3 regions of the Pseudoduganella sp. jia 9 genome follow, and region 2 is predicted to be linked to each of the others. Evidence: predicted binding sites of a transcription regulator. Region 2 holds the regulator's gene; each other region holds the start of a gene.
The links. The regulator LexA, encoded in region 2, represses DNA repair genes until DNA is damaged. The targets are predictions, from matches to a motif close to ACTGTATNNNNATACAGT.
Positions count from the first base shown of each region.

Region 1: the regulator LexA is predicted to act here: its motif matches at 8,304-8,321, upstream of imuA (translesion DNA synthesis-associated protein ImuA).
Region 3: the regulator LexA is predicted to act here: its motif matches at 8,282-8,299, upstream of dinB (DNA polymerase IV).

Region 1 covers NZ_JBUPWE010000020.1:85,791-96,233, reverse strand. Annotated here, with positions in the region: gene rpiA (ribose-5-phosphate isomerase RpiA) at 1-106, shown strand, start outside; gene ACY34H_RS24680 (oxidative damage protection protein) at 212-484, opposite strand; gene argA (amino-acid N-acetyltransferase) at 544-1,854, opposite strand; gene hrpA (ATP-dependent RNA helicase HrpA) at 1,920-6,071, shown strand; gene ACY34H_RS24665 (PRC-barrel domain-containing protein) at 6,255-6,953, opposite strand; gene ACY34H_RS24660 (extracellular catalytic domain type 1 short-chain-length polyhydroxyalkanoate depolymerase) at 7,124-8,185, shown strand; gene imuA (translesion DNA synthesis-associated protein ImuA) at 8,342-9,049, shown strand; gene ACY34H_RS24650 (Y-family DNA polymerase) at 8,979-10,443, shown strand, end outside.
Region 2 covers NZ_JBUPWE010000024.1:58,473-68,915, forward strand. Annotated here, with positions in the region: gene ACY34H_RS26720 (helix-turn-helix domain-containing protein) at 1-20, opposite strand, end outside; gene ACY34H_RS26725 (bile acid:sodium symporter family protein) at 59-1,042, opposite strand; gene ACY34H_RS26730 (anion permease) at 1,108-2,118, opposite strand; gene ACY34H_RS26735 (DUF47 domain-containing protein) at 2,142-2,768, opposite strand; gene ACY34H_RS26740 (replicative DNA helicase) at 2,842-4,227, opposite strand; gene rplI (50S ribosomal protein L9) at 4,537-4,989, opposite strand; gene rpsR (30S ribosomal protein S18) at 5,023-5,313, opposite strand; gene priB (primosomal replication protein N) at 5,344-5,634, opposite strand; gene rpsF (30S ribosomal protein S6) at 5,650-6,039, opposite strand; gene lexA (transcriptional repressor LexA) at 6,403-7,068, shown strand; gene ACY34H_RS26770 (hypothetical protein) at 7,175-7,963, opposite strand; gene ACY34H_RS26775 (cystathionine gamma-synthase family protein) at 8,229-9,470, opposite strand; gene purF (amidophosphoribosyltransferase) at 9,679-10,443, opposite strand, start outside.
Region 3 covers NZ_JBUPWE010000015.1:59,785-70,227, forward strand. Annotated here, with positions in the region: gene ACY34H_RS20640 (phosphoenolpyruvate carboxykinase (GTP)) at 1-1,512, opposite strand, end outside; gene ACY34H_RS20645 (D-2-hydroxyacid dehydrogenase family protein) at 1,906-2,907, shown strand; gene ACY34H_RS20650 (L-asparaginase) at 2,959-3,711, opposite strand; gene ACY34H_RS20655 (asparaginase domain-containing protein) at 3,865-4,350, shown strand; gene ACY34H_RS20660 (methyltransferase regulatory domain-containing protein) at 4,377-5,918, shown strand; gene ACY34H_RS20665 (recombination-associated protein RdgC) at 5,934-6,830, opposite strand; gene dinB (DNA polymerase IV) at 7,101-8,252, opposite strand; gene ACY34H_RS20675 (porin) at 8,467-9,558, shown strand; gene ACY34H_RS20680 (methyl-accepting chemotaxis protein) at 9,573-10,443, shown strand, end outside.

The DNA of each region.
Region 1 (10,443 bases), on a different contig from region 2:
CATCAACCAGATGACCGGCGTGATCGCCGTGGGCCTGTTCGCCGCACGCGGCGCCAACGTGTGCCTGCTGGGCATGGCCGAGGGCGTGAAGACGCTGAGCTGGTAAGCCAGCAGCAGTTGCCGGGGGCTCAGGGGTCTGTCCCCGGTAAGTGACGGCGTCTGCGCTTGCTGTTGACGTGATGAGGGGACTGACCCCTAAAATCCCTGCTACTCAGGCCGTCGGCGGCACGTAGCCCTGGGCTTCGTCGGCGCCTTCGCCGAAGAAATGCTTTTCCATCTGCGCCGCCAGGTACTTGCGGGCGCGCACGTCGGCCAGGTTCAGGCGGTTCTCGTTGACCAGCATGGTCTGGTGCTTCAGCCAGGCCGCCCAGGCCTCTTTCGACACGGATTCATAGATTTTCTTGCCCAGTTCGCCAGGATACGGCGGGAAGTCCAGGCCTTCGGCTTCCTTGTTCAGTTTGATGCAATGGACGGTACGGGCCATCTCGGGTGCTCCTCAGTGTGCAGAAACGTGCATTGTAAAGCTTCTCCGGCGAATTCCGCTTACAGCGTCTTCACCAGCACCTGCGACTTGCGCTGGTAGTTGTACATGCGCTGGCGGTCCTTTGGCAGCGCATCCACGTTGGCGGGCACGAAGCCGCGCTTGATGAACCAGTGGGCGGTGCGCGTGGTGAGCACGAACAGTTTGGTGATGCCGGAGGCGCGCGCGCGGTTTTCCATGTGTTTCAGGATGCGCTCGCCGTCGCCTTGCGCCTGCACTTCCGGGTTGACGGTCAGGCATGCCATTTCGGCCATCTTCTCTTCCGGGAACGGATACAGCGCGGCGCAGCCGAAGATCACGCCATCGTGTTCGATGACGGAAAAATAATTGATTTCGCGTTCGATCAGCTCGCGGCCCCGTTTTACCAGCGTGCCGTCCGCTTCCAGCGGTTCGATCAGCTTGATAATCCCGCCGACGTCCTCAATTGTGGCGGGGCGCAGGCTTTCCAGGTTCTCGTGGCTGATCATGGTGCCCACGCCATCGTGCGTGAACAGTTCCAGCATGGCCGAGCCGTCCATCGCGAACGGCACGATGTGCGAGCGTTCCACACCGCTGTTGCAGGCCTTGACGCAATGGCGCAGGTAGAACGCGCTTTCCGGCGACAGGAAATTCGCCTGCAGCACGGCTTCGGCCATGTGCGACGACAGTTCGCGGATTTCCGTGCCGGCCAGGTCGCGCAGCATTTCGGTCTCGGTGATGAAGATCAGCTTGTCGGCATGCAGCGCCACCGCGGCGGAGACGGCGACGTCTTCCATCGTCAGGTTGAACGCTTCGCCGGTGGGCGAGAAGCCCAGCGGCGACAGCAGGATCACGCCGCCGGCGGCCAGGATCGAGTGGATCGTCTCGGCATCGACCTTGCGGGTCACGCCGGTCAGTTCCAGGTCGACGCCGTCGATGACGCCCAGCGGGCGCGCCGTGACGAAGTTGCCGGAAATGACACGGATCGCCGCGTTCGACATCGGCGTGTTCGGCAAGCCCTGGCTGAACGCGGCTTCGATGTCGAGGCGCAGTTCGCCGGCGGCTTCCTTGGCGCATTCCATCGCGGCGGTATCCGTGACGCGGATGCCGTTGTGGAAACGGCCCTCGACATTGCGCAGCGCGAGCTGTTCGGCAACCTGGGGCCGCGAGCCGTACACGACGACGACCTTGATGCCCAGTGCGTGCAGCAGCGACAGGTCGTGCGCCAGCACCGGCAGGGCGCCGGCGGACACCAGTTCACCGGGGAAGGCCACCACGAAAGTCTTGCCGCGGAAGGCATGGATATAAGGCGCGACGGAGCGCAGCCACTGGACGAATTCGACGGGATTTTCCATGCGCCGCATTATAATTCGCTGCGCGGCATTCGTAGTAAAACTCGCAGCAAAACCTTGTAAAAACAATGTCTGAAGCCATCAAGCAGTCTCCCCCTTCTTCTCCCCCGAATCCGACCGAAGCGCGCCCGCCGCGCCGGGATGGCGACCGCCGCGGCGGCGCACCGCGGGAAAACCCCGCGCCGGAGCAGGTGGCCGCACGTGAACAACGTCCGCCCAAGCAGGGGGGCGCGCGGGAAAAGCCCACGCCCGAGCAGCTTGCCGCGCGCGAAGCCGAGCGCCTGTTCCGCAATCCGCTGCCGCCGATCACGTTCCCGGAAGACCTGCCGGTCTCGGGCCGGCGGCGCGAGATCGCCGAGGCGCTGTCGAAGCACCAGGTCGTCATCGTCTCGGGTGAAACCGGTTCCGGCAAGACCACGCAGCTGCCGAAGATCTGCCTGGAGCTGGGCCGCGGCCAGAAGGGCCTGATCGGCCACACGCAGCCGCGCCGGATCGCCGCGTCGTCGACCGCCAAGCGCATCGCCCAGGAACTGAATTCGCCGCTGGGCGAGCACGTGGGCTACAAGGTGCGCTTCAACGACACGCTGCACAAGGGCGCGTCCGTGAAGCTGATGACGGACGGTATCCTGCTGGCCGAGACCCAGACCGACCCGCTGCTCAAGGGTTACGACACGATCATCATCGACGAGGCGCACGAACGCAGCCTGAACATCGACTTCCTGCTGGGCTACCTGAAGCAGCTGCTGCCGCGCCGGCCGGACCTGAAGGTGATCATCACGTCGGCCACCATCGATGCCGAGCGTTTCGCCCGCCATTTCAGCCAGGAGGGCAAGCCGCCGGTACCGGTGATCGAGGTGTCGGGCCGCCTGTATGCGGTGGAGATCCGCTACCGGCCGGTGGAGCGCGAGCCGGTCAGGCTGCCGGAAGGCGTGAATGCCGCGAAGCCGCAGCAACGCACGGCCGCCGCCGCAAAGGAAAAGCGCGACCTGATGGATGCCATCCTCGACGGCGTCGACGAGGTATGCCGCATCGGCTCGGGCGACGTGCTGGTGTTCCTGCCCGGCGAGCGGGAAATCCGCGATGCCGCCGAGGCGCTGCGCAAGCACCATCCGCCGCACGTGGAGATCCTGCCGCTGTTCGCCCGCCTGTCGGTGGAGGAGCAGGACCGCGTGTTCCGCACCACCAACCAGCGGCGCATCGTCCTCGCCACCAACGTTGCCGAGACGTCGCTGACGGTGCCGGGAATCCGCTACGTGGTCGATGCGGGCCTGGCGCGCGTCAAGCGCTACAGCTACCGCAACAAGGTCGAACAGCTGCAGATCGAGCCGGTGGCGCAGTCGGCGGCGAACCAGCGCGCCGGCCGTTGCGGCCGCGTGGCCGACGGCGTCTGCATCCGGCTGTATGACGAAGAGGATTTCAACAAGCGGCCGAAATTCACCGATCCGGAAATCCTGCGCTCGTCGCTGGCCTCCGTGATCCTGCGCATGAAGTCCCTGCACCTGACGGATGTGGAGACGTTCCCGTTCATCGAGCCGCCGCTGGCGCGCGCCATCGCCGATGGTTACCAGCTGCTGCAGGAACTGGGCGCCGTCGACGACGACAACCGCTTGACGGGCCTGGGCCGCAAGCTGGCCAAGCTGCCGCTCGACCCGCGCGTGGGCCGCATGATCCTGGCCGCGCAGGATTTCACCTGTCTGACCGAAGTGCTGATCGTGGCGGCCGCCTTGTCGGTGCAGGACCCGCGCGACCGGCCGATCGAGCACCAGCAGGCGGCCGACCAGGCGCACCAGAAGTTCGCCGACGAGAAGTCCGAGTTCCTCTCGTACATCAAGATCTGGCGCTGGTTCGAGGACGCCATCGAGCACAAGAAAACCAATCGCCAGCTGCAGGACAACTGCCGCGCCAACTTCCTGTCGCAAGTGCGGCTGCGCGAATGGCGCGACGTGCATTCCCAGCTGCTCACGCTGGTGAAGGAGCAGGGCTGGCGCATGAACGAGACGCCGGCCACGTACGAGCAGTTCCACATGGCGCTGCTGACTGGCCTGCTGGGCAACGTCGGCTTCAAGATGGAAGACGACCCCGGTTACCTGGGCGCGCGCGGCATCAAGTTCAACATCTGGCCCGGTTCCTCGCTGGGCAAGAAGGCCGGCAAGTGGGTGATGGCGGCCGAACTGGTGGAGACCACGCGGCTGTATGCGCGCACCATCGCGCGCATCGAACCCGAATGGGTGGAAAAGATCGGCGCGCACCTGCTGAAGAAATCGTGGGGCGAACCGCGCTGGGAAAAGCGCCCGGCGCAGGTGACGGCGGCCGAGAAGGCGACCCTGTACGGCCTGACGGTGTACAGCCAGCGCCGCATCAACTACGCGCTGCACAATCCGGCGGAAGCACGCGAGATCTTCATCCGCGATGCGCTGGTGGCCGGCGACTACGACACGCGCGCGCCGTTCTTCGCGCACAACCACCGGCTGGTGAAGGAAATCGAGAACCTCGAACACAAGTCGCGCCGGCAGGACGTGCTGGTGGACGACCAGCTGATCGAGGCGTTCTACGACAAGCTGATTCCGCACGACGTGGTCAATGGCGCCGGCTTCGAGGCCTGGTACAAGAAGGCCGCGCAGGCCGAGCCGAAGCTGCTGTACCTCGTCAAGGAAGACCTGATGCGGCACGAGGCGGCCGGCGTGACGACGGAACTGTTCCCGAAGAAGATGCTGGCCGCCGGTGTCGAGATGGCGCTGACGTACCACTTCGAACCGGGCACGGTGCGCGACGGCGTGACCCTGCACGTGCCGCTGTATGCGCTGAACCAGCTGTCGCGCGAGCGCTGCGAATGGCTGGTGCCGGGCATGCTGAGGGAAAAGGTGCACCTGCTGCTGAAATCGCTGCCGCAGAAGCAGCGCCGCCACATGGTGCCACTGCCCGAGTATGCACAGAAGTTCTGCGAGCGCGTGGCGGACAAGTTCGGCCGCGGCGACCTGATCGACGCGATCATCGCCGACATCCGCGAGCAGATCACGATCACGGTGCTGAGCTCGGACTTCAAGCCGGAGCAGCTGCCGGCCCACCACTTCATGAATTTCAAGGTGATCGACGAGCACGGCCGCCAGCTGGACATGGGCCGCAATCTCGCCACACTGCAGGCGGAGTATGGCGCGCAGGCGCGGCAAAGCTTCCAGAAGATGGCGGAAAATGCGCCTCCCGCATCGGCCGCTTCGCTGGCGCAGCTGGGCGGTGGCAGGGCGGAAAAGAACGCCGAGAAAGGTGCGGAAAAAGGCCGGCACGGTGGCATCTCGGGCGAGGTCAAGGCCGGTGGCATGCCGGGGGCGGCCCTGCCTGCGCCGGCAGCCGCCGCGCCGGCACCGGCCGGAGCGCACACGAACATCACGTCATGGTCGTTCGGCGAACTGCCGGAACTGCTGGAGATCGTGCAGGGCAAGCTGACCCTGATCGGCTTCCCGGCGCTGGTGGACAAGGTCACGCACTGCGACCTGGAAGTGTTCGACGATCCGAACGTGGCCGCGCGCACGCACCGCATCGGCCTGCGCCGGCTGTTCGCGCTGCAGATGAAGGACCAGATCAAGTTCGTCGAGAAAAGCATCCCGAACCTGCAGCAGATGGGCATGCAGTTCATGAGCATGGGCACGCAGGAAGAACTGCGCGACCAGATCATCGCCAAGGCGATCGACATCGCCTGCCTGCAGGACCCGCTGCCGACCGATGCGGCCACGTTCAACCGGCGCAAGGACGAAGGCAAGTCGCGCCTCGTGCTGCTGGTGAACGAGATCGCCCGACTGGTCTCGCAGGTGCTGACTGAGTTCCATGGCTTGCCGAAGCGGCTGCAGGGCATCAACCAGCAGGCCGCCGCCGACATGCAGGAGCAGCTGAAAGGCCTGGTGCACAAGCGCTTCCTGCTCGATACCGACTTCACCCAGCTGGCGCATTTCCCGCGCTACCTGAAGGCGATGAACGTGCGGCTTGAAAAACTGCGCGCCGATCCGGCACGCGATGCGAAATCGATGGCCGACTGGCACGGGGCGGCACAGCCTTACCTGCGCGTGATGCGCGAAAAATCGGCCGGCAAGAATACCGATCCGAAGCTGGTGGAGTATCGCTGGATGCTGGAGGAGTTGCGCGTGTCGCTGTTCGCGCAGGAGTTGCGTACGCCGATGCCGGTATCGGTCAAGCGGCTCTTTAAAGTGTGGGAGTCAATGCAGAGGTAGTAGGGCCTCGATAAACCTACTGCGCGACGCCAGGGCCGGCCTGCGATGCTCATCGTACTTACGTACGATTGCGCTTCTTGGCCACCCCTGGCGCCTGCTCGCTACGGTTTCTCGAGGCCCCTTGAGGCTGGTTGGATTCGCTGTGGCCTGCGACTATTGCAGGATCAGGGAATCACTTGGTAGTTAATACTTCTTGTTCGGATCGTAGCTGGAGCTCTGGTTCGACAGACCGCCGGCCTGATTGATGTTCTTGTCGGTCAGGTCGGAATCGCCGCGGTCCAGGTCCAGGCTGTTGCTGCCCAGGCCGGTGCCGCTGCCCAGGCTGCCGCTCTGGCTGGACAGGCCGCTGCTGCCGCCCATGCTGCTGCCCGCGCCGCCGGACAGGTTGCCGGACTGGCTCTGGCCGAAGCTGGAGCCGCTCTGCATCGTGCTGCTGCCGCTGCTCATCACGCTGCCGGACGAGGTCATCTGGCCTGGCATCGCCTGCGTGGAACCGCCCCAGAAGCTGCTGATCTGGCTGCCGAATTCGGCGCTGGCCATGTCGGGCCAGCGGTCCTTGTCGAAGCCGGGCGCGCTTTCCAGGCGTTCTTTCGCCACGTCGAGGATGAAGCGCTTGTTGACGGTATCGAGTTGCAGCGCCTGCCATGGCACGGCGAACAGCTTGTCGCCCATGCCCAGGATGCCGCCGAACGACAGCACGGCGTAGGCGATCCGGCCGGACTGCATGTCGATCATGATTTCCTTGATGTCCCCCAGGTCTTCTTCCTGGCGGTTGTAGACGTCTTCGCCCATCAGCGTGTCGGCACCCATCAGGTGCGGGCCAGGGCCGTCATTGTCGCGGTCACGGTAAATGCCAAACGGGTCTCGGTCGAGATAGCTCATATTGGTCTCCTGTGATGCATTGGGTAATGCGGTACGTGGAAAGGCCGCCGCGCGCATAGCCCGGCGGTGCGCATGCCAGAATAGCGCAAGCGGATTTTTCGCGTCCTTACTGGAATTCAATAGTGTGGCCCGGTTCCGTTGGGTACGGGGTGGACGAATACGGAGGAAGCATGGTCAAGCGGAATGCCGGTGCGCGCCTGGTGCGCTCGTTGATGAAAGCGGGCAATGCCCAGCAAAAGGCGGCGGCGAAGATGGTCGGCACCCTGCTGACGTTGCCGAAGAGCAGTGTGCGCAAGCGGCCGGCGAAAAAGGCGGCGGTCGCGGCGCCACGCGTGCGCACGCCGCCGGCGACACCGGTGGCGCCCGGGCGCTGGCTGGCCGGCCATCACCTGGCGGGTGCCCAGCAAATGCAGTACTGGCTGTACCTGCCGCAGGGAGAAGTACCGCCCAAGGGCTGGCCGCTGGTGCTGATGCTGCATGGCTGCCACCAGACCGCGACGCAGTTCGCGCAGGGCACGCGGATGAACCAGATGGCGGAAAAGAAGGGCTATGCGGTGCTCTATCCGCAGCAATCGGTGACGGTGAATGCGCACCGCTGCTGGCGCTGGTTCGACCGTTCCACGCAGCAAGGCGGCGGCGACGTGCAGCCGGTGGCCGGGATCCTTGGCAAGGTGATGTCCCAGTATCCGATCGACCGGCGCCGCGTGTATGTGTGCGGCATCTCGGCCGGTGCCGGCCTGGCCAACATCATGGCACTGAATTTCCCGGATGTATTCGCGGCGGTCGGCCTGCATTCGGGGCCCGTGTTCGGCGCCGGCCACGGTACCGTCGGCGCGCTCGGCGTGATGCGCCACGGCGGCGGACTGCGCATCGAACCGGCGATCCGCGAGGTGCTGGCGCGCCGCGCCGATTTTCCGCTGATGCCGGCGATCCTGTTCCAGGGCGATGCCGATACCGTGGTGCACGCGGTGAACCAGCAGCAGCTTGTGCGGCAGAGCCTGCTGCTGAACGGCGTACCGGCCGATGCCCCCGTGAAGGTGACGCGGCGCGGCAGCCGCAGCGGGCATGAGATCCACGATTACCTGGTCGGCAGCAAGGTGGTGCTGCGGGTGGTGCGGGTCGATACGCTGGACCATGCGTGGAGCGGCGGCGATCCGCAGATCGCCTTTCATGCGAAGGGACCGGATGCGAGCCGGATGATGCTGGAGTTTTTCGGCAAGCACCGGCGCTGAGGCAGCAGGACGTGCGACCCGGCGCGCAGCGCTGGAGCCGCGCTTTGCCCACGCTGCAGGCCGGTCCAGTCACCGCACGATTGCCAGATTGTCATTGCCAAAACGTCCCATCGATAGTACTGTACGGATATACAGTATTTCTTTACATCATCAACCATGGCCCACCCCGCACCACTGCTGGCGCCGGAAGCCGTGCATCCCTCACTCTGGCTTGCATCGCAACTGGCCCAATCGCACGACCGCTGCGTCGACACCGGACACCCGGTCCTGTCGACCCAGCTGCCGGGCGGCGGCTGGCCGACGGGCACGCTGGTGGAGTTGCTGCTGCAACAGGCGGGCATCGGCGAGATGCGCCTGCTGCAGCCGGTGCTGGCGGCGCTGAAGCGGCCGATCGTGCTGGTGCAGCCGCCTTACGCGCCGCAGGCGCTGGCGCTCGATGCGCTGGGCATTCCGCCCACGCAGCTGGTGTGGATCCGCAACACGGGCAAGAGCGCCGATGCGCTGTGGGCCGCCGAACAGATCCTGCGCAGCGGCTGCTGCGGCGCCTTGCTGCTGTGGCAGCAGCACGTGCGCAGCGAAGCGCTGCGCCGGCTGCACCTGGCGGCGCAAAGCGGCGAAACGCTGTTCTGCCTGATGCGGCCGCTGGCAGCCGCGCAGGATGCGTCGCCGGCGCCGTTGCGGCTGGCACTGCGGCCCGCCGCCGGCGGCCTGCAGATCGATTTTGTAAAACGCCGGGGGCCGCAACGCGATGCGCCATTGTTCCTGCCCTTGACTCCTTCTTTGCTGCAACGACATGCGCCTCTGGATCGGCCTGCACCTGCCCCGGCTCCCGCTCGAAGTGTTCTGCCCGAACTGGTCGGCTGACACCTGCACCGCGGTGCTGGACCACGACGCGGTGCTGGCCGTATCCGACCAGGCGCGCCGTGCCGGCGTACTGCCGGGCATGCGCCGCGGCGGGGCGCTGATGATGGCGCCGGAAGCGCAATTGCACGACCGCGCGCCGGACCGCGAAACGGAAGCGCTGCATGCGGTGGCGATGGCGATGCTGCAATTCACGCCGCAGGTGGCCGAAGGCGAGGAAGCCACGCTGCTGATGGACGTGGGCGCCAGCCTGCGCCTGTTCGGCGGCATCCGCCGGCTGTGCGCGCTGGTGCGCGCCAGCCTGCGCAAGCTGGGTTTTACCGCGCAGCTGGGCGTGGCGCCGACCGCACGCGGCGCCTGGCTGCTGGCGCGGGGCGGGGCGGGGCGCACGGTAAAGCTCGACAAGATGACAGCGCGGCTGCAACAGCTGCCGGCCAGCCTGCTGCCGCCCGCCCGGCGCTACATGGCATGGCTGGAGGGCATCGGCTGCCTGTCGGTGGGCGACGTGGCGCGCCTGCCGCGGCCCGGCCTGCAGCGGCGCTGCGGCCGCGAACTGCTCGACGTGCTCGATGCCGCACTGGGGCACGCCGCCGAGATGTTCCGCTGGATCGAGGCGCCCACCACTTTCCATGCGAAGCTGGAACTGTTCGGCCGCATCGAAAATACCGATCTGCTGCTGGCCGGCGCCTGCCGCCTGCTGCAGCAGATGACAGGCTGGCTGAACGCCCGCCAGCTGGCCGTCGAACGCATCACGCTGCTGCTGGAACACGAGCGTGGCAAGGTGGCGCGGCCGCCCACGCCGGTCGAGATCGTGCTGGCCGAGGCGGTCTGGCGCGACGATCACCTGGTGCGCCTGCTGAAGGAGCGCCTTGCCAAGCTGGTGCTGGAGGCGCCCGTGATCGGGCTGGTGCTGGAAGCGCCCCAGGTAAAGCCGATGGCGCCGCTGTCCGATTCGCTGTTTCCGGAACCGGGCGGCAGCAGTGAAGACCGGCAGCGCCTGTTCGAACTGCTGGTGGCGCGGCTGGGGGCGGACAACGTGCTGCAGGCGGCGCCGAAAGCCGATTACCGGCCCGAGCATGCGAACGCGTGGGTGCCGGTGCAGCAAAAGGTGCGTCCGCAGGATGTGGCGGCCTGCCTGCCGCCCGGCGGCCTGCCGCGTCCCGCATGGCTGCTGCCGAAGCCGATCGCGCTGCTGGTGCGCGACCACCGGCCTTTTTACTGTTCCCCGCTACGCATGGTGTCGGCCGCCGAGCGCATCGAGGCGGGCTGGTGGAGCGATACGCAGACGCGCGATTATTTCATTGCCCAGGGCGAGGACAATGCCCATTACTGGGTGTATCGGGAGCGGCTGCCGGGCGGGGAGGAAGAGGCGGAGCCGCGCTGGTATCTGCATGGGT
Region 2 (10,443 bases):
AATCGGTCGTGATTTCCCATATCCGGGAATATATCCCGAATTTGAGAAAAAGGAAATGTCAGTCCGGTGGCCGCTGCGCGAAGCGCTGCGCCAGCACCGAACAAACCATCAGCTGGATCTGGTGGAACAGCATGATCGGCAGGATGACCATGCCCAGCGACGAGGTGGCGAACAGCACTTTCGCCATCGGCACGCCGGAGGCCAGGCTTTTCTTCGAGCCGCAGAACACGATCGTCACCTCGTCTTCGCGGGAGAAACCCAGCTTGCGGCTGGCATACATCGTCACGGCCAGCACGATTGCCAGCAGCACGCAGCAGACGACGCCCAGCGTGACGAGGACGGTGGGCGACAGCTTGTGCCACAGCCCTTCGTTGACCGCCGCCGAAAACGCCGTGTAGATCACCAGCAGGATCGAGCCCTGGTCGACGAATTTCAGCATCGGCTTGTGGCGGTCGATCCACTTGCCGATCAGGGGGCGCAGCAACTGGCCGGCGATGAACGGCACCAGCAGCTGCAGCACGATGGCCAGCACCGCGTCGCCGGTGGAGCGTTCCACATGGCCCTGCACCACGAAGGCGGAGACCAGCAGCGGCGTGATGAAGATGCCGAGGAAGTTCGACGCGGAGGCGCTGCATACCGCGGCCGGCACGTTGCCGCGCCCCATCGCGGTCAGCGCGATCGACGACTGCACGGTGGATGGCAGCATGCACAGGAACAGCAGGCCGACATACAGTTCGGGCGTCAGCACCTGCAAGGCGATCGGCTTGAACGCCAGGCCGAGGATGGGGAACAGCACGAAGGTGGAGCACAGCACCAGCAGGTGCAGGCGCCAGTGCGTGATGCCGGCGATAACGGCTTCGCGTGACAGCTTGGCGCCGTGCAGGAAGAACAGCAGGCCGATCACGAAGGTCGTGATATCGCCGAGCACCACGGCCACCTGCCCGGTACAGGGCAGCAGCGTGGCGACGCCGACGGTGGCCAGCAGGATCAGCGTGAAATTGTCGGGCTTGAACTTCGAGAGGGTGGAGAGAACGGAAGACATACGGGATTCTAGCCGAATACAAAAAAAGGGAGCCGCGGCTCCCTTTGATTCCAGGCGGTGCCTGCTTACAGGATCTGGGTGCCGATCCACCAGCCGATGGCGGCCACGAACGCCGAAGCGGGAATCGTGAAGACCCAGGCCCAGACGATGTTGCCGGCCACGCCCCAGCGCACGGCCGACAGGCGCTGCGCGGAGCCGACGCCGACGATCGCGCCGGTGATCGTGTGCGTGGTCGAGACGGGCACGCCCCAGAACGAGGCCATCAGCAGCGTGATCGCGCCGCCCGTTTCGGCACAGAAGCCGCCGACCGGTTTCAGCTTGGTGATCTTCTGGCCCATCGTCTTGACGATGCGCCAGCCACCGAACAGCGTGCCGAAGCTGATCATGCCGTAGCACGACACGATCACCCAGGTGGGCGGCTCGGTCGCGTCGGCCGCGACGTGGCCCGAAGCGATCAGCAGCATCCAGATGATGCCCATGGTTTTCTGCGCATCGTTGCCGCCGTGGCCCAGGCTGTAGGCGGCCGCGGAGGCCAGCTGCAGCCGGCGGAACCATGTGTCGATGCGGCGCGGTGTCGACTTCACGAACACCCAGGACACGATCAGCATGATCAGCGTGCCCAGGAAGAAGCCCAGCAGCGGTGCCACGACGATGAAGATCACGGTCTTGATCAGGCCACTGGCGATCAGTGCGCCGGTACCGGCCTTGGCGACTGCCGCGCCTACCAGGCCGCCGATCAGCGCGTGCGAGGACGACGACGGAATGCCGTAGTACCACGTGATCACGTTCCACACGATGGCGCCCACCAGGGCGCCGAAGATCACGTGATGGTCCACCACGTGCGGGTCGATGGTGCCCTTGCCGATCGTCGTCGCCACGTGCAGGCCGACGACGAAGATCGCCACGAAGTTGAAGAACGCGGCCATCGCCACGGCGGTCTGCGGCTTCAGGACGCCGGTCGAGACGACCGTCGCGATCGCGTTCGCGGCGTCGTGGAAGCCGTTCATGAAGTCGAAGAGCAGCGCCAGGGCAATCAGGAGCCCCAGCGCGTAGATGCTGATTTCTAAGGTCTGCATGTTGTTGTTTTACCGTGCGACGCTTACGCGTTCTCGACGATGATGCCTTCGATGATGTTGGCCACGTCTTCGCAGCGGTCGGTCACGGTTTCCAGGATCTCGTAGATCGCCTTCATCTTGATCAGGTTGCGCACGTCCGGCTCGTCGCGGAACAGCTTGGACATGGCGGCGCGCATTACATGGTCGGCGTCCGATTCCAGGCGGTCGATTTCCTCGCAGATGCCGACGATGTCGCGGGCATTGTCCATGTTCGACAGCAGGGCCACGGCTTCCTTCACCTTTTCGCAGCAGGCCAGCACCAGCTCGGCCAGGCGCTTGGCTTCCGGCGTGACGGCATGCAGGTCGTACAGCGACACGGTCTGGCCGGCGTCTTCCATCATGTCCAGGATGTCGTCCATCTTGGTGATCAGCTTGTGGATGTCGTCCCGGTCGATCGGCGTGATGAACGTCTTGTGCAGCAGGTCCACCGTGGTGTAGGTGATCTTGTCGGCCTGTTTCTCGATGCTTTCGATCGCATGCACGCGGTTTTCCAGGTCATCGAAATTGGTCATCAGGCCCAGCATTTCTTTCGCGCCCTTGACGCACAGTTCAGCATGCTGGTTGAACAGGTCAAAGAATTTGCCCTCGGTGGGCATCAGGCGTCCAAACATATTATTCTCCGTTGGTTGATTCGGGGGTGCTGCCGGGGCCGCTGCTCTAAGCGGCCCCTCTTGGTGCTGGTGATCAGTCGCCCTGGTAGATCGACAGATTACCGGTGTAGTTGCCGAACTTGGTGTACATGCCCATCCATGTCAGACGGATCGCGCCGATCGGGCCGTTACGCTGCTTGCCGATGATGATCTCGGCGGTACCCTTGTCCGGTGAGTCGGGGTTGTAGACCTCGTCCCGGTACAGGAAGATGATGACGTCCGCATCCTGTTCGATAGCGCCGGATTCGCGCAGGTCGGACATCACGGGACGCTTGTTGGGCCGCTGTTCCAGCGAGCGGTTCAGCTGCGACAGCGCGATCACCGGGCAGTGCAGCTCCTTCGCCAGGCCCTTCAACGATCGCGAGATCTCGGAAATCTCGGCGGCGCGGTTGTCGCCTTGCTGCGAGCCCGTCATCAGCTGCAGGTAGTCGACGATGATGAGGCCCAGCTTGCCGCACTGGCGCGCCAGGCGGCGCGCGCGGGCGCGCATCTCGATCGGATTCAGCGCCGGCGTCTCGTCGATGTACAGCTGGGCTTCATTCATTTTCTGGATCGCGTGCGTCAGGCGCGGCCAGTCTTCATCGTTCAGCTTGCCGGTACGCAGGCGATGCTGGTCGAGCTGGCCAACGGAGCCCAGCATACGCATCGCCAGCTGCGCGCCGCCCATCTCCATCGAGAAGACGGCAACGGGCAGGCCCGCTTCGATGGCGACGTTCTCACCGATGTTGACGGAAAATGCCGTCTTGCCCATCGATGGACGGCCGGCCACGATGACCAGGTCGCCGGGCTGCAGGCCGGACGTCATTTTGTCCAGGTCGGCAAAGCCGGTCGGCACGCCGGTGATCTCGCTGCCGCTGTCGCGGCTGTACAGTTCGTCGATGCGCTCGACCACCTGGGTGAGCAGCGGCTGCACCGCGGTCCAGCCGGACGAGCCGCGCGAGCCCTGCTCGGCGATCGCGAAGATCTTCGACTCCGCTTCGTCGAGCATCTGCTTGACTTCCTTGCCCTGCGGGCTGAACGCATTGCCGGAGATTTCGTCGGCCACGGTGATCAGCTTGCGCAGCACGCCGCGGTCGCGCACGATCTCGGCATATCGGCGGATGTTCGCCGCCGATGGCGTGTTTTGCGCCATCGCATTCAGGTACTGCAGGCCGCCCACTTCATCGGCCTTGCCCAGCATCGTCAGCGCTTCGAACACGGTGATCACGTCGGCCGGTTTGCCGCCATTGATCAGGCGGATCATCTGTTCGAAGATGATCCGGTGGTCGTAACGGTAGAAATCCTCCGCGTGCATGAAGTCGGCGATGCGGTCCCATGCGGCGTTATCGCGCAACAAACCGCCGATCACCGATTGTTCGGCTTCGATGGAATGGGGCGGGATACGGAGGGAATCGACTTGCGGGTCGGATGGGGCATTCATGGCGCGCATTATACCTGCATAAGCAGGCCAAAGTTCATAATGGTTGGCAAGATCGCTGCCCTGCCGGCAGCTTTGTGACAGCTTGATGACACCCTCGCAGCTCTGTTATAGCAGCCAAATGTCAGGCTTGTCGCGCTTCATGCGGCAGCGGAAACAGCGTGTTGCGGACGCATGCTTCGGGTGCCGCTTCGGCGCTGCTGCGCGGGCTGCATGCAGGGCCTCGCGGCACCGGCGCCGGCAATAAAAAAGCCGGGCGAACCCGGCTTTTTTAATTGTACGACTGTCTTACCGAGGAAAGAATCCCGGCAATCAGGCGGTTTCGCCCACGACGGCGACGGTCACATCGACCACCACGTCCGTGTGCAGGGAAACCGACACCGGGTGCTCGCCGGTGGTCTTCAGCGGGCCGTTCGGCAGGCGCACGGCAGCTTTCTCGACCGGGAAACCGGCCTTCGACAGGGCTTCGGCGATGTCGAAGTTGGTGACGGAGCCGAACAGGCGGCCATCGACGCCGGCCTTCTGCGACACGGTCACGGTCATGCCGTTCAGCTTTTCGCCCTGGCCTTGTGCGGCAGCCAGCTTTTCGGCGGCGGCTTTTTCCAGTTCGGCGCGCTTGGTTTCAAACTCGGCCACGGCGGCCGTGGTGGCGCGGCGTGCCAGTTTTTGCGGGATCAGGAAGTTACGTGCGTAGCCGTCCTTGACCTTCACCACGTCGCCCAGGTTGCCGACGTTGATAACTTTTTCCAGCAGAATGATTTGCATAATGTTCTCCAGTTCTATCTGTACTGCTGCCGATTAGGCGTGGTGCAGATCGGTGTACGGCAGCAGGGCCAGGTAGCGCGCGCGCTTGATCGCGGTATCCACTTGACGCTGGTAGTGCGCCTTCGTGCCGGTCAGGCGTGCCGGCATGATCTTGCCGTTTTCCTGGATGAAATCTTTCAGGGTGTCGACGTCTTTGTAGTCGACCTGCTCAACGCCAGCGGCGGTGAAGCGGCAGAACTTCTTACGCTTGAACAGCGGGTTCTGCTGTTTGCGCTTTTCTTTCAGCTTGGCTTTGTTTTTGTCGAACTTTTTACCGAATGCCATTTTAGGCTCCTGTATTAAATATTGTGTCGCTCAGGCGGCACGAAAATCAATGATGTGAAAAACCAGGCTCTTGCTGTTGCGGCCTTTCCTGGCGAGGAACCCCGTGAATTCGTAGGTGCCTCCCAGTGGCGCGCCGCTGAAACGGCCTGAAATCTCTCCCGCGGCAACCGCGGCGATCTCAAACTCCGTCAGGCGGGCGATGCCTGCCTCGATCTGCTGCGAACTGTGCTGCAAGATTGCATTCACGATCGGCAGCCCGGCGGGGGTATAGCGAATGACTTCCCGCTCGGTGATCAGGCCGGTAAACCTCAGCTCGTTCAGCAAGACTCCGTGGATTTAGGCTGCTGCTGCTGCTGCAGGAGCGGCCGCGGCTTCGGCGCGGTGGCTCTTGGCGGCGTCTTCACGCTGGACCGACTTCATCATCGGCGAAGGAGCGGTTTCCGCTTTCTTCATCTTGACGGTCAGGTGGCGCAGCACGGCATCATTGAATTTGAACGCGGTTTCCAGTTCGACCAGCGTATCGTTGTCGCACTCGATGTTCAGGCAGATGTAGTGTGCCTTGGCCAGTTTCTGGATCGAGTACGCCATTTGACGGCGGCCCCAGTCTTCCACGCGGTGCACGTTACCGCCGCGCGAGGTCACGCTGGCCTTGTAACGTTCGATCATCGCGGGCACTTGCTCGCTCTGGTCCGGATGGACGATAAATACGATTTCGTAGTGACGCATGCAAACTCCCTTAAGGACTGTTGATAGCCCACCCTGGCGTCAAGACAGGTGTGGGAAGAGGTAAGCCCGCAAGCATAGCAGGATTTTTCGGCGCTGGCTAGCCGCGCGGCCGGGCGGCAACCGACCCGAAAGCAGCCGGAAGCAGCCTTCCGGGCCGGTTTCGCGGCATCCCGCGTCACACCGGCAGGCGTGAAATGACGGCCTGGCGCAACGGCGTAGCGCCGTCTTGCGCGGAAATTTTCCTGGAAAACAGGGTCCGTCCCCATTTTTCGGGAAATATTTCTCGCCCGGGAGGGTTTTCCCTTGCATTCACGCCGACACTGTACAAAAATACAGACTGTCTATATACACAGCAATCTGGTCATGATCAAGCTCACCGCAAGGCAGGAACAAATTCTCAACCTGATCAGGGACGCCATCGAATCCACCGGCTTCCCGCCGACCCGCGCGGAGATCGCCGCCGAGTTGGGATTCAAGTCGGCCAATGCGGCCGAAGAGCACCTGAAGGCGCTGGCGCGCAAGGGGGCCATTGAAATCACCGCCGGCACGTCGCGCGGCATCCGCCTGCTGGGCGAGCGCGCGCGCGCCAACCCGGCCGCGGCGCAATCCGGCACGGACTTCCTGCCGCAGGTGCCTGCGGCATTGCTGATGCAGTTGCCGCTGATTGGCCGCGTGGCCGCCGGCTCGCCGATCCTGGCGCAGGAAAACCTGGAAAAAACCTACAGCGTCGACCCGGCGCTGTTTTCAGCGAAGCCCGATTTCCTGCTGAAGGTGCGCGGCGAATCGATGCGCGACGTCGGCATCATGGATGGCGACCTGCTGGCGGTGAAGAAAGTGGACAGTGCCAAGAACGGCCAGATCGTCGTGGCCCGCATCGGCAGCGAAGTGACCGTGAAGCGCTACCGCCGTACCGGTTCCACGATCGAACTGCTGCCGGAAAACCCAGACTTCAAGATCATCACCGTAACGCCGGACGACGAATTCGCACTCGAAGGCCTGGCCGTCGGCCTCCTGCGCACCTGGCATTGATGGCTCAGCCGCTGCCTTGACGGGATGCGCTGACGAGCCGCATGGCTGTCAGCGCAGGGCATATCCGGCAGTGCGCCCACGCTCCGGGCAGCAGGCCTGCTGGCGCTCAGCGCCTGGTGGGCGGCGTCGCGATGCGGCCGCGGAAGTCATTCTGGCGGCTCTGGAAGTCCCGGTTGATGGCGTCCGATGCCACCTTGTCGGCCTTGAAGCGCTCGTTGGCCTGGATCGCCAGTTTTTCCGATGCCTGGAACCAGCTGTCATACCTGGCCACGAGCGGTTCGGCCTGCGCCTTCCCTTCCGCGGCCAGCCTGGCATAAGCGCTTTCCATGCGCTGGCGGGCGCCGTCGAACTCCTGTTCGTTCATCAGGTCGGCAACGTCCCTGGGAATCTTCGAACCGGCCGGCATCGCATTCTGCAACTGCTGGACGAAACCGTTATAGCACTCCTGCCACGCCGAATACTGCTTGTTGACGCGCGTCACGGCGTCCTTGCCGAGAGACGACGCTGGAATATCCGGCGTCGCGCACTGGTACTTCGCGTACGCCAGGTCGGCCCCATCGTACTGCTGCACGTAGTAATCGATGTCGGCACGCCGCGTTTCACGCAGGCGCATCGTTTCCAGCGCAGCGGCCGCTTCCTTGCTGCCGGCTGTCGCGGCTTTCTGGAACCATTGCCGCGCCGCCGCATCGTCCGCCTTGTAGCCCTCGCCATACCAGTGCATTTCGCCGAGATGGAACTGCGCATCCGCGTTGCCGGCCGCCGCAAGGCGCTCGTAGATCGCGCTTGCCTGGGCATAGGCGCGCGTTTCGAGCAGCCGCTTGGCCTCGGCAAGATCATCCGCGAAGGCAGAATTGGCAATCACTGCGGCGACAAGGAAAAACGCGGCATGTTTCACGACAGCTCCTTTTGATGTATTAGGAATAAAACAAAAGAATAAGCCATTCATGCGCCAATGGCGCGGGGTACTTGGCATTTGCACCATTTGTTGCAGGAAGGCTACAGTCGTATGCAACATGCATAGCGCCGCGCGCGACCGCTGTACGCCGGCGGCAGGCGGGAGCGGAGTCGCACCCGCCTGCGCCGCTCATGTGCCGCTCATGTGCCGCTCATGCGCCGCTTATGGCCACTCATGGGCCACTTATGTGCCGCTCATGCACCGGTTACGCGTCGAGCGCCAGGCGGAAGTCGTCGACCAGGTCGGCCGTGTCCTCGATGCCGACCGATACGCGGATCAGCGATTCGGCAATGCCCATCGAGGCACGGCGCTCGGCACCCATCTCGTAGAAGATCGTGTGGGCGACCGGGATCACCAGCGTCCGGGTGTCGCCCAGGTTGGAGGCCGGCACGGCGATCTTCAGGCGGTTCAGGTAATCGAAGCAGTCGATGCCATCGCGCAGTTCGAAACTGAACAGCGAGCCGTAGGCCTTGAACAGGCCGGTGGCGATGCCGTGCTGGGGGTGCGACGGCAAGCCGGGATAATGCACGGCTGCCACGCGCGGATCGGCCGCCAGCATGTCCGCCAGGGCCTGCGCGTTGGCGCAGGTGCGCTCCATGCGCAGCGCCAGCGTTTCGGCACCGACGGCGATGTGGTGCGCCGCTTCCGGCCCCAGCGAAGCGCCGAAGTCGCGCAAGCCCTTGGCACGCACCTGCGTGATGCCCCACATCGCCGGGGCAGCCTTCTTGTAGTTCTCGAAGATGTTCGGGAAGCGGCCCCAGTCATAGGCGCCGGTATCGGTCAGACTGCCGCCCAGCGCATTGCCGTGGCCGGCGATCGATTTCGTCAGCGAATTGACGACCAGGCCCGCGCCCACCGTTTTCGGCTGGAACAGGTAAGGCGTCGTCATCGTATTGTCGACGATGTACAGGATGCCTTTCGCGGCGCACAGCGCGCCAATACGCTCCAGGTCGGCAATCTGCGTGCGCGGATTGGCGATGGTCTCGACGAACACGATGCGCGTGTTCTCCTTCAGCGCGCTTTCGACATTGGCGACATCGGTCGCGTCGACGAAGTCCACGCCCACGCCCTGCCCCGCCACCGTCTGCCACAGGGAGTTCGTATTGCCGAACAAGAACGACGACGACACCACGTGGTCGCCGGCGCGCAGCAGCGCCTGGAACACGGCACCGATCGCCGCCATGCCGGTGGCGAAGCACAGCGTGGCCACGCCGCCCTCCATCTTGTTGACCTTTTCCTCCAGTGCGGAAACGGTCGGATTGCCTTGGCGGCCATAGCGGAAGCCCGGCTCGCGGCCCTGGAACACCGAGGCCAGCTGGCGCGCATCGGTATAACCGAAGGCGACGGATGTGTGGACCGGCTTGTGCAACGATCCCTGCTCGATGGTTTTCTGGCGGTCGCCGTGCAGGATCGTGGTGGTGAAACCGTAGTTTTTCTTGTCGTTCATGTCGTAGCGGGAGAAAGTAACCAGCACGCGCTGGCTGTTTGACACTGGTGGCCCGGCAATCCGGGACAGTCCCCAATTTCACATTTCGGTGGTCTTACAACGTTGTACAACGTTGGGGACTGTCCCCGATGTTGCATTCGGTTGTTTTGCAACGCTCGGGCACTCGGCTTGGCGCGGAAAAAAAGGCTCCGCGAGGAGCCCTTGGTTTTTACGCTTCGGTGGTGGCCGCGTTCAGGTTCAGCTGCGTGCGCGCGGCGTCTTCGACTTTCGCCTTGGGGTTGTGGCGCGCATGCTCGATGCGGTCGAGGTAGTCGGCCGATACGTCGCCAGTGATGTACTTGCCGTCGAAGCAGGAGGCTTCGAAGCTGGTCAGCGCCGGGTTGACGTCGGAGATTGCCTTCTTCAGGTCGTCGAGATCCTGGTACACCAGCGCGTCGGCGGTGATTTCCTTGCATACCTCGTCGACGGTGCGGCCGTGGGCGATCAGCTCGTCGCGCGTCGGCATGTCGATACCGTACACGTTCGGGTACAGCACCGGCGGCGCGGCGGAGGCGAAGATCACTTTCTTGGCGCCGGAGTCGCGCGCCATCTGCACGATTTCGCGGCTGGTGGTGCCGCGCACGATCGAATCGTCGACCAGCAGCACGTTCTTGCCCTTGAACTCGTCGCCGATGGCGTTCAGCTTCTGGCGCACCGATTTCTTGCGCAGCGCCTGGCCCGGCATGATGAAGGTGCGGCCGATGTAGCGGTTCTTGATGAAGCCTTCGCGGTATTCCTTGCCGAGGCGCAGTGCCAGCTGGATCGCGGCGGGGCGCGACGAATCGGGGATCGGCATCACCACGTCGATGTCGTCCGCCAGGCCTTCGCGCTTGATCTTCTCGGCCAGGTATTCGCCCATCTTCAGGCGCGTGCTGTAGACGGAGGCGCCGTCGATCACGGAATCGGGACGCGCCAGGTACACGTATTCGAACAC
Region 3 (10,443 bases), on a different contig from region 2:
CGGGTTGGCGCCGGACACTTTCTTGCCCAGGTCCAGCCAGTGCTGGAAGTACTCGCTCATGTTGTAGCCGATGAACGGCAGCATCGCGAACGGATCGCGGCGCACCACGCCCATCTGGCCTGCGGCGGCGGCGGTGGTTTCCGAGCCCATCGTGGCCGCCATGTACACGCCTTCGACCCAGTCGCGCGCCTCGGTGGCCAGCGGCACCGTGGTCGAGCGGCGGCCACCGAAGATGAAGGCCGAGATCGGCACGCCGGCCGGATCGTCCCAGGCCGGGTCGATCACCGGGTTCTGCACGGCGGACACGGTGAAGCGCGCGTTCGGATGCGCGGCCTTGGTGCCCGATGCCGGGGTCCAGTCCTTGCCCTGCCAGTCGACCAGGTGCGCCGGTGCTTCCTTCGTCATGCCTTCCCACCACACGTCGCCGTCGTCGGTCAGCGCCACGTTGGTGAAGATGACGTTTTCCTTCAGCGAAGCCATGCAGTTGAAGTTGGTTTTTTCGTTCGTGCCCGGAGCCACGCCGAAGTAGCCCGCTTCCGGGTTGATCGCATACAGGCGGCCGTCGGCGCCCGGCTTGATCCAGGCGATGTCGTCGCCGATCGTGGTGATCTTCCAGCCCTTGAACGTGGCCGGCGGGATCAGCATCGCGAAGTTGGTCTTGCCGCAGGCGGACGGGAACGCCGCCGCGACGTAGTGCTTCTTGCCTTCCGGCGATTCCACGCCCAGGATCAGCATGTGTTCGGCCAGCCAGCCCTTGCCGCCCTGCTGCGCTTCCTGGTAGCCCATGTTCGAGGCAATGCGCAGCGCAAAGCACTTCTTGCCCAGCAGCGCGTTGCCGCCGTAGCCGGAACCGTAGGACCAGATTTCACGGGTTTCCGGGAAGTGCACGATGTATTTGGTCTTGTTGCATGGCCACGGCACGTCCTTCTGGCCAGCGGCCAGCGGTGCGCCCACGGTGTGCACGCACGGCACGAAGTCACCGTTCTCGCCCAGCACGTCGTAGACGGCCTTGCCCATGCGCGTCATGATGCGCATGTTGACGGCCACGTATGGCGAGTCGGACAGTTCCACGCCAATGTGCGCGATCGGCGAGCCCAGCGGGCCCATCGAGAACGGCACCACGTACAGCGTGCGGCCGACCATGGCGCCGTCGAACAGGCCGTTCAGCGTGCCGCGCATTTCGGTCGGGGCGATCCAGTTGTTGGTGGGGCCGGCGTCTTCCTTCTTTGCCGAGCAGATGAAGGTGCGGTCTTCGACACGTGCCACGTCGGTGGGGTCCGAGCACGCCAGGTAGGAATTCGGCCGCTTGGCCTCGTTCAGTTTTTTCATCGTGCCCGCGGCCACCATCTCGGCACACAGGCGGTCATACTCTTCCTGCGAGCCGTCGCACCAGTAGATGCGGTCGGGCTTCGTCAGCGCGGCCACTTCGGCCACCCAATTGATCAGCTTTTGATGTTTGATGTAAGCTGGTGCGTTCATTGCGGCAACGCCCTCCATCAGGGGTTGGTTCATGGTACTACCTCCAATGCCAATAAAGAATTCTGTCTCGTCCCGCGATGTTGTCCCGGCGGCAGGATCGTCGTCAGCTTTTGGCTAGTTCGCTCGGGCCACATTCACAAGGGAAGAATGCGCGGCGGAGTACGGCGGTCTGTCGGTGCGCCCATTGCAGATCAGCAAAATCAGCAAAATCAAGGCGCGCTCCTGGTGCGATTGTGAGCGCTACAACAGGAGAAGGAACGGCCGGAGCACATCTATGCGCTCAACGGCGTGATCGATTGTACACCTGCCTAAAACGCTTTCCGACAAAAATGTAGGAAAAATGGTTGACTAAAGTAGTAAGCTATTCGAGATATTCACAATCTCGTTAACTGGCTACTAATTCAAAAGGAATTTCGTCTAACTCTCATGAAAATTGCCATACTCGACGATTATCAGGATGCCGTGCGCGAACTGGACTGCTTTGCGCTTCTCGACAGTCATGACGTAAAAGTATTCAATCACTCGACACGCGGCCTTGGCCAGCTGATTGCCCGGCTGGCACCGTTCGACGCGCTGGTGCTGATCCGCGAGCGTACCCAGCTCAACCGCGCACTGCTGGCCAAGCTGCCAAACCTCAAATTGATATCGCAAACAGGCAAGGCGAGCGGGCACATCGACGTGGCCGCCGCCACCGAATACGGCATCGCAATCGCCGAAGGCACCGGTTCGCCGGTTGCACCTGCCGAGCTGACATGGGCGCTGATCATGGCCGCCCAGCGCAAGATCGTGCCGTACGCTGCAAACCTGAAGGAAGGCACGTGGCAAACCGTATCGACCAGCCAGCCCTTCAATACGCTCGGCACGGTACTGAAGGGCCGCACGCTGGCCATCTGGGGATACGGCAAGATCGGCAAGCTCGTGGCCGGTTACGGCAAGGCATTCGGCATGGACGTGCTGGTCTGGGGCAGTGACGGCAGCCGCGCCGCCGCGGCTGCCGATGGCTGGCGCGTGGCATCGTCCCGGGAAGCACTCTTCGAAGAGGCGGACGTGCTGACCCTGCACCTGCGCCTGGCCGAAGCAACGCGCGGCATCGTCACCGCGGAAGACCTGGCCCGGATGAAGCCGACCGCGCTGTTCGTCAACACCAGCCGCGCCGAACTGGTGGCCGAGGGCGCGCTGGAAGCGGCGCTGCGTTCCGGCCGCCCCGGCGGCGCCGCGCTGGACGTATTCGACAGCGAACCGCTGCCCGCCGACTCCATCCTGCTGCGCATGCCGCACGTGCTGGCCACGCCGCACCTGGGCTATGTGGAGAAGGACAGCTACGAGCTGTACTTCGGTCACGCGTTCCGTAACCTGGTGGATTTTTTCGAAGGCGAATGCCGGACGATCCTGAATCCGGGCTACCGGGCCAACGTGCGTGCAGGGTAAAGGCTGGGTTCAGCCAAGGTCGGCCAGGTCGGCTGAGTTCGGCAGACCGGGTCAGGCCTCGGGAATGCCGGTGAGATTGATGCGCGGCGCCGGCATCGCATGCACCTTCGACCACAGCCCGGCCCAGCCGGGTGGCCAGCCGATGGCGGGGCCAGTGTACGGCGCCAGTCCGGCACGCACGGGGACGACAGGTACCGGCGGCATGTCCGTCAGCGGCGCGCCGCGCGGGCGCTGCATGTCGAGGCTGTACATGTAGCCCGGCAGCAGCGCATCGCAGACCCTGGCGAACCAGGCGGTGTGGTCTTCGTCGCGGCCCAGCGCCTGCGCCAGGCCCTGCGGATCGAACTTCGCCAGCGCGTGGATCAGCTCCTCGGTGGAGGCGCCGGGCGAATCGCCCCAACCCATCACGGGATTCACGTTGTAGTCGGCCCCCGAGCCATACCAGCCCTCGCGCCAGGAGCGCTGCATCCAGTCGCGCTGCCTGGTAAACATGTGCCAGCGCCAGTGCAGGCCGGAAGGCTTCGGCCACGAATACAGGTACAGCCTCTGGTAGCCGGCCTGGTGCAGCGCCCGCACCATCGCCATCAGGCGCGCGTGCGGCATGCGGTCCGGCGGGGCACGGCGGAAAAGGATGGCTTCGCCGTCAGCGAATTGCACTTCGTCGGAGGAAAGATTCAGGTCGAGCGTGCGCGCTTCGCTGCCGAAGCGCGCCGCGATCCAGCCCGTCAGCAAATTGACGGCCGTGATCACGCCATAGCCGCGATGGCGGTGGAAGATGACGGTTCCCGGGGCGAGCGCTTTCACGGACATGGCGAAGGGGGCAAAAAATCTAGTGTACTCAACGACGTGCCATCTTGCCAGACGAGTACAGATAAACTTTTTTGTTGACGTTTTGTTGACGTTTCTGCGTACGCGCAAGCTATCATTGGATTTTTCTGCAACCTTTTACGAAACACCATGACTTTGCGCATCATCGCCACGGGCGGCACCTTCGACAAGCATTACAACGAACTGAACGGCACGCTGGGCTTTGCCGACAGCCACCTGCCCGCCGCCCTCGCCCGTGCCCGCATTACCGCACCCGTCGAGCTGGAACTGCTGCCGCTGCTCGATTCGCTGGACATGCAGGATGCTGACCGTGAACGCGTGCTGGCCTCGTGCCAGGCCGCGCCGGAGCGCGCCATCGTCATCGTGCACGGCACCGACACGATGAAGGAAACCGCCGCCGTGCTGGGTCCCGCCGCGCTGGACAAGACGATCGTCTTCACCGGCGCGATGATTCCCTACGAAATCGATGGCTCCGACGCCCTCTTCAACCTGGGCTTCGCCTGCGGTGTCGCGCAGGCACTGCCGGCTGGCGTATACGTGGCGATGAACGGCCGCATTTTCGCGTGGGACAACGTGCAGAAAAACCGTGCGGCAGGCGTCTTCCAACCGATGTAGTACTTCCACACCTGAAAGGAAAGTGCATGCCCGAATGGTCCGCCGGCTACGTGGCCGACATTGGATATACCTACGGTACTTACTCCGAACTCAATCCGCACCGTCTTCAGCTGGCGTTCCTGACGGCCGGGCTGGCGCCACCGAAAGTGGCTACCGCGTGCGAACTGGGCTTTGGCCAGGGCCTTTCCGTAAACATCCACGCCGCGGCGTCGGACGTGGCCTGGCATGGCACCGACTTCAATCCCTCGCAGGCCGGCTTCGCCCAGGAACTGGCTGCGGCTTCCGGGGCGCAGGCCCGCCTGCATGACCAGTCGTTCGCGGAATTCTGTTCGCGCGAGGACCTGCCGGATTTCGACTTCATCGGCCTGCACGGCATCTTCAGCTGGATCTCGGACGAGAACCGCGGCATCGTCGTCGACTTCATCCGCCGCAAGCTGAAGGTCGGCGGCGTGCTCTACATCAGCTACAACACGCAGCCCGGGTGGGCCGCAATGGCGCCGGTGCGCGACCTGCTCAACGAGTACGCAAATACCATGACCCCGGCCGGAGCCGGCTCCGTCGGGCGGGTGGACCAGAGCATCGCATTTGCCGAACGCCTGTTCGCCACCGATCCCTCGTTCCTGAAAGCAAATCCGCGCATCGCCGCGCGCTTCGACAAGCTCAAGACGCAGAACCGTTCCTACGTGGCGCATGAATATTTCAACCGCGACTGGATGCCATTCTCGTTTTCGCAGATGGCCACGTGGCTGGAGCCAGCCAAGCTCGGCTACGCATGCTCCGCCCACTACCTGGACGGCATCGACGCCATCAACCTGACAGAAGACCAGCGCAAGCTGCTGGGCGAGATCGCCGATCCGGTGTTTGCGCAGACGGTGCGCGATTACATGGTGAACCAGTCGTTCCGGCGCGACTACTGGGTGAAGGGCGCACGCCGGCTGGGCGGCATCGAGCGCGACGAACAATTGCTGCGCATGCGCGTCATCCTGACCACGCCGCGCGCCGATGTCCCGATGAAAACAGCGGCCGGGCTCGGCGAAGTGACGCTGCAGCCGCAAATCTACGATCCATTGCTCGATTTCCTGGCCGACCGCAAGCCGCACACGGTCGGCGAACTGTTCGAATTCCTCCGCGCGCACCACGGCATGACACCGCAACAAGTCATGCAGGCCGTAACAATCCTGGTGGGAATGGGGCAACTGTCGGTGATGCAGACCGATGCGGTGATCGCGCACGCGACACCGGCGGCACAGCGCCTGAACCTGCGGCTGTGCGAACTGGCTGTCTCGAACGCGGAGCTGCAGTGGCTGGCATTACCGGCAACCGGTGGCGCGTTCCTGGCGGAACGGTTCCACCTGCTGTTTCTGCTGGCACGCGCACGGGGCGGCAAGGACCCGGAAGCGTGGGCCGGATTCCTCAACGGGACCCTGGCACGCCAGGGCCAGCGCCTTGTGGTGGACGGCAAGCCTGTGGAGACCGACGAGCAGCAGCTGAACGAGCTGGTGAACCGGGCGGTGAAGTTCCGCGATAAGGTCTTGCCGCTGCTGATACAGCTGGGGGCCGTGGCCTGAGCCACGGCCGGTGAATCAGGCGGTGGCTTCGCCGCCCAGCGCTTCGACGACGTCCTTCAGCAGCTGCGACAGCTCGCCTGTCATCAGCATGAAATCGCCGTCGAAACGCTCGTCGTCATTGCGGGTGACGGCATCGTTTTCCTTCAGCACGTCGAGCGGCTTGATGCTCTTGATGGCCAGCGACTCGGTCAGCACGAACGAGATCTTGCTCTCCCACGTCATGGCCAGGCGCGTGCACTGCTTGCCGGCCGCAATGTGGCGGCGCACTTCCTCGGGCTCCAGCGTGTGGCGCACGTAGCGCACGGCGGCCTTGCTTTCGCCGGTGGCGCGCAGCTCGGTATCCATGTCGACGGTAAAGCCGGCCGGCGCTTCGTCTTCCTGCAGCCATGCCGTCATCACGCCCACCGGCGAGCGCTGCACGCGCAGGCTTTCCAGCGGCAGGCGGTCGACCGCCTTCAGCAGCAGCTTGATCACGTCGTCCGCCTTGGCCGGGCTGGCGGCATCGACGACCAGCCAGCCGTTGACCGGATCGATCCACGTCCACACATTGCTGCGGATCGTGAACGCGCGCGGCAGCAGTTCGTCATGCACGCGCTCCTTCAATTCCTTCATCGCCTTCTTGCCGGGAGCGAAACCTTGCTGTTCTTCCATCTCGGCGGCGCGGGCCTTCGCCACCTGGTTGACGACGGTCGACGGCAGCAGTTTCTTCTCGGTGCCCAGCAACAGCAGCATCTGCTGGTTCACCACGTGCACCAGCGAGCCATTGCCGCGCGGGGAATCCCAGCCCTGGCGCAGCATCTCGTTGCTGCTGGCCGGCGTGAACGAATGGGGACGCAATGCTTCGTCGAGTTTTTCGGGAGCGAATGCCCACGGAGCGGGCAGTCGGTAGATCTGTAGATTCTTGAACCACATGCTCAAATGACCTTGTTTTACGCGTTGCAAAGCTCAGCATTTTACACCCGGCCCGGCGGGCGGACTACCGCGATCTTTTCGATTTCATGCGCCTCCCTGGCTGTAATAACCCTTCCAGGGGGAAACTGCATGCGCACTGGATCGAAGCGGCAGAGGACGAGACACAAACAGTCCAGGGCAGCGATACGGTCTGTACGCTGGCAGGTGAATTGACCGGCTTTGTATGAACCGGTGCTGTCGAACCTGCGCATCGCGCCGATCCCGTAGCACTCACATGGGAAACAGCTCCCCCTGCTCCCCCGCCCGGTAGCGCCCGGCTTCGTCGAGCGGCACCAGCGCACTGACCCTTACCCCCAGCAAGCGCAGGCGCTGATCCAGCGGCACGCGCCGCAGGCATTCGCCGGCGGCACGCCGGATCGTGGCGGCGTCGGCGGTCGGCGACGGCAAGGTCACGTCGCGTGTCACGGTGCGGAAATCGGCATAGCGCAGCTTGATGCCCACGGTGCGGCCGGCAAAGCGCTTGCGGTGCAGGTCGTCCGACAGCTTGGTGCACAGCCGGGTGAATATCTCGGACAAGGCGTCGCGGTCGTGCTTGGCATGCAGGTCGCGCTCGAACGTGGTTTCGCGGCTCACGCCCTTCGGGTCGGAGCGCGTCACCACCTCCCGCTCGTCGTGGCCATGCGCCACGCGGTGCAGCCATTCGGCGGAATTGAGGCCGAAATGCTCCTGCAGCAGCTTCGGGTCGGCCTGGGCGAGCTGGCCGACGGTCTCGATGCCGAGCGACGTCAGCTTCGCATACGCCTTCGGGCCGATCCCGTTGATCTTTTTGGCCGACAGCGGCCAGATCCGCTTCGGCACATCCTCAAGCGTGATGATCGTCAGGCCGTCGGGCTTGTCCAGGTCCGAGCTGATCTTGGCCAGCAGCTTGTTCGGCGCGATGCCGATCGAACACGTCAGTCCGGTCGCTTCCTTCACGGCCTCCTTCAGCCGCATGCCGAGGGCGCGCGTCTCTTCCGGGTGGCCGGTCAGGTCGAGGTAGATCTCGTCGATCCCGCGGTCTTCGATATCCGGCACGATCCCGGCCACGGCCGCCTTGAACAGCCGCGAATAGCGCTTGTACGACTCGAAGTCGGTCGGCAGCAGGATCGCCTCCGGCGCCAGCGCCGCGGCCTTCATCGTGCCCATCGCGGAAAACACGCCCAGCGCGCGCGCTTCATAGGTGGAGGTGGTGACGACGCCGCGGCCGGCGTAATCGCGCAGCTTTGAAAAGCGGCGCGTGCCGTCCGGCTGCAGTACCGGCTGGTGCCGCGAACCACCGCCCACCACCACCGGCTGCCCGCGCAATTCCGGATAGCGCAGCAGTTCGACCGACGCGAAAAACGCATCCATGTCGAGGTGGGCAATGCGGCGCGGCGGAACCATGGCTTGTCGGAGGCTTGGGCTAAACGGATACTGGGATTATATACAGTGCACGGCAGCGCCCGCCAGCACCGCGCCGCATTGTCTTATTTTGTTTATTTTTCAATCACTTAGCGTGCATTTTCATCCATCGTATTTACGCAACAGCAGGGGTGCGCAGGTATCGTGCGCGGGGAGAAGGCGGGTACCATCGGTTCTTTCAACCAGTCACGTGAACATGACGCCCCACTTCCGTCTTTATTGCTGTGTTTCCCTGCTTGCCTGCACCCTGCCCGCCACGGCGCAAACTGCCATCACGATCATGGGTGGCGTCGATGCCTTCGTGGGCTCGATGAAAAACAGCGGCGATGCCGGACGCACCACCGTGCTGGGCAGCGGCGGCATGACCACCTCCTGGTTCGGCTTGCGCGGCAAGGAAGACCTGGGCGACGGCCTGTATGCGGAGTTCTACCTGACCGGATTTTTCCAGGCCGATACCGGCGTGTCCGGCCGTTTCGCCGGCGACAACCTGTTCTCGCGCGACGCCAACGTGGCACTCGTCGGCCGCCTCGGCCGGCTGCAGGTGGGCCGCGCCTCGGCGCCCAGCTTCCTGCCGAACATCCTGTTCAACCCGTTCGGCGATTCGTTCACGTTCTCGCCGCTGGTACTGCATTCCTACGTGCCCACCGGCCCGTTCGGCGCGCGCACCTGGGCATCGACGAACGCCGCCGACAGCGGCTGGAGCAACCAGGTGGTGTACACCACGCCATCGTTCGGCGGCCTGCGTGCCGGCCTGCACTACCAGGCCGGCGAACAGGGCGGCAACTCGGACCGCAACAACCTGGCCGTCAGCACGATGTACAACAAGGGCCCGCTGGCGCTGACGGCATTCGTGCATCGGGTGCGCGTCAGCAACCCGAACTCCGGCCTGCCCATCATCGATGCCACGCGCGCCCCGGTGAACTACGCGCTGCTGGACGAACAGCGCGCTCTGTTCGTCGGCGCTACCTACGATTTCACGCGCATCAAGCTGTATGGCACCTGGCAGCGCACCGTCAACGACGCGGCCGGCACCGAAGGATTGCGCGACCGTACCGTCAGCCTGGGCTTCGCGATGCCGGCCGGCCCCGGTGCCGTGCTGTTCGACGTGGCCGATACGCGCCGCAGTGGTACCCTGTTCGGCAACCAGCGTTCGCGTCGCACGGCATCGCTCGGCTACGACTACCGGCTGTCGAAGCGCACCGATTTCTACACGGTCGCCATGCGCGACCGCATCACCACGCTGCCATCCGCCATGAGCTATGGCGCCGGCGTACGCCATTCATTCTGACCAGGGGACTGATCTTGACTCTTTCCAATATGCGTATCGGTGCCCGCCTTGCCCTCGGCTTCGCGGTGGCCATCGTCATCATGCTGATCATGTCGCTGGTCGGCATCAGCCGGATCCAGGAGGTGGCGGGGCGTACCGACCAGCTCGTGAACGACCGCTATGCCAAGGTCACGCTGCTCAACAACATGCGCAGCCAGGTCAACCGCGGTGCGCAGGCGGTGCGCAACGCGATGCTGACGCCGGACGCGGCGCAAACCGAGGACTTCCTGCGCCAGATGGCGGCGGCCGACGAAGCCGGCGGCGTGTCCGCGGCGGAGATGGCCAAATCGGACCTGACGCCGGACGTGCGCGCCGTCTTCGACCAGCAGAACACCGCCTATTTCGCCTACAAGGAGCGGCTCGACAAGGCGGTCGCCCAATTCCGCGGCGGCGACCGCGAAGGCGCCGTGCAGGCCATGTTCGCCAGCGTGATCCCGGCGCAGACGGTGTACTTCCGTCACCTCGACGAACTGCTGAAAGTGCAGAGCGACCTGATGACGCGCGATGCGCAGGCCGCCACGGCGGCGGCAAGATCGGCGACCACGCTGATGATCGTGCTGCTGGTGCTGGCCACGATCGTGTCGGCGGTGATCGGCTGGCTGATCACGCGCTCCGTGACCGGCCCGGTCGACGAAGCGGTGCGGGTTGCCGAAACCGTGGCCTCCGGCGACCTGACGGCGCGGATCGTCACGACCCGCAACGACGAGATGGGCCGCCTGCTCGGCGCGCTGCGCGACATGACGGCGGCGCTGACCGGCACCGTGCGCACGGTGCGCGACAGTACCGACACGATCAATACCGCGGCAGCCGAGATTGCCAGCGGCAACATGGACCTGTCCAACCGCA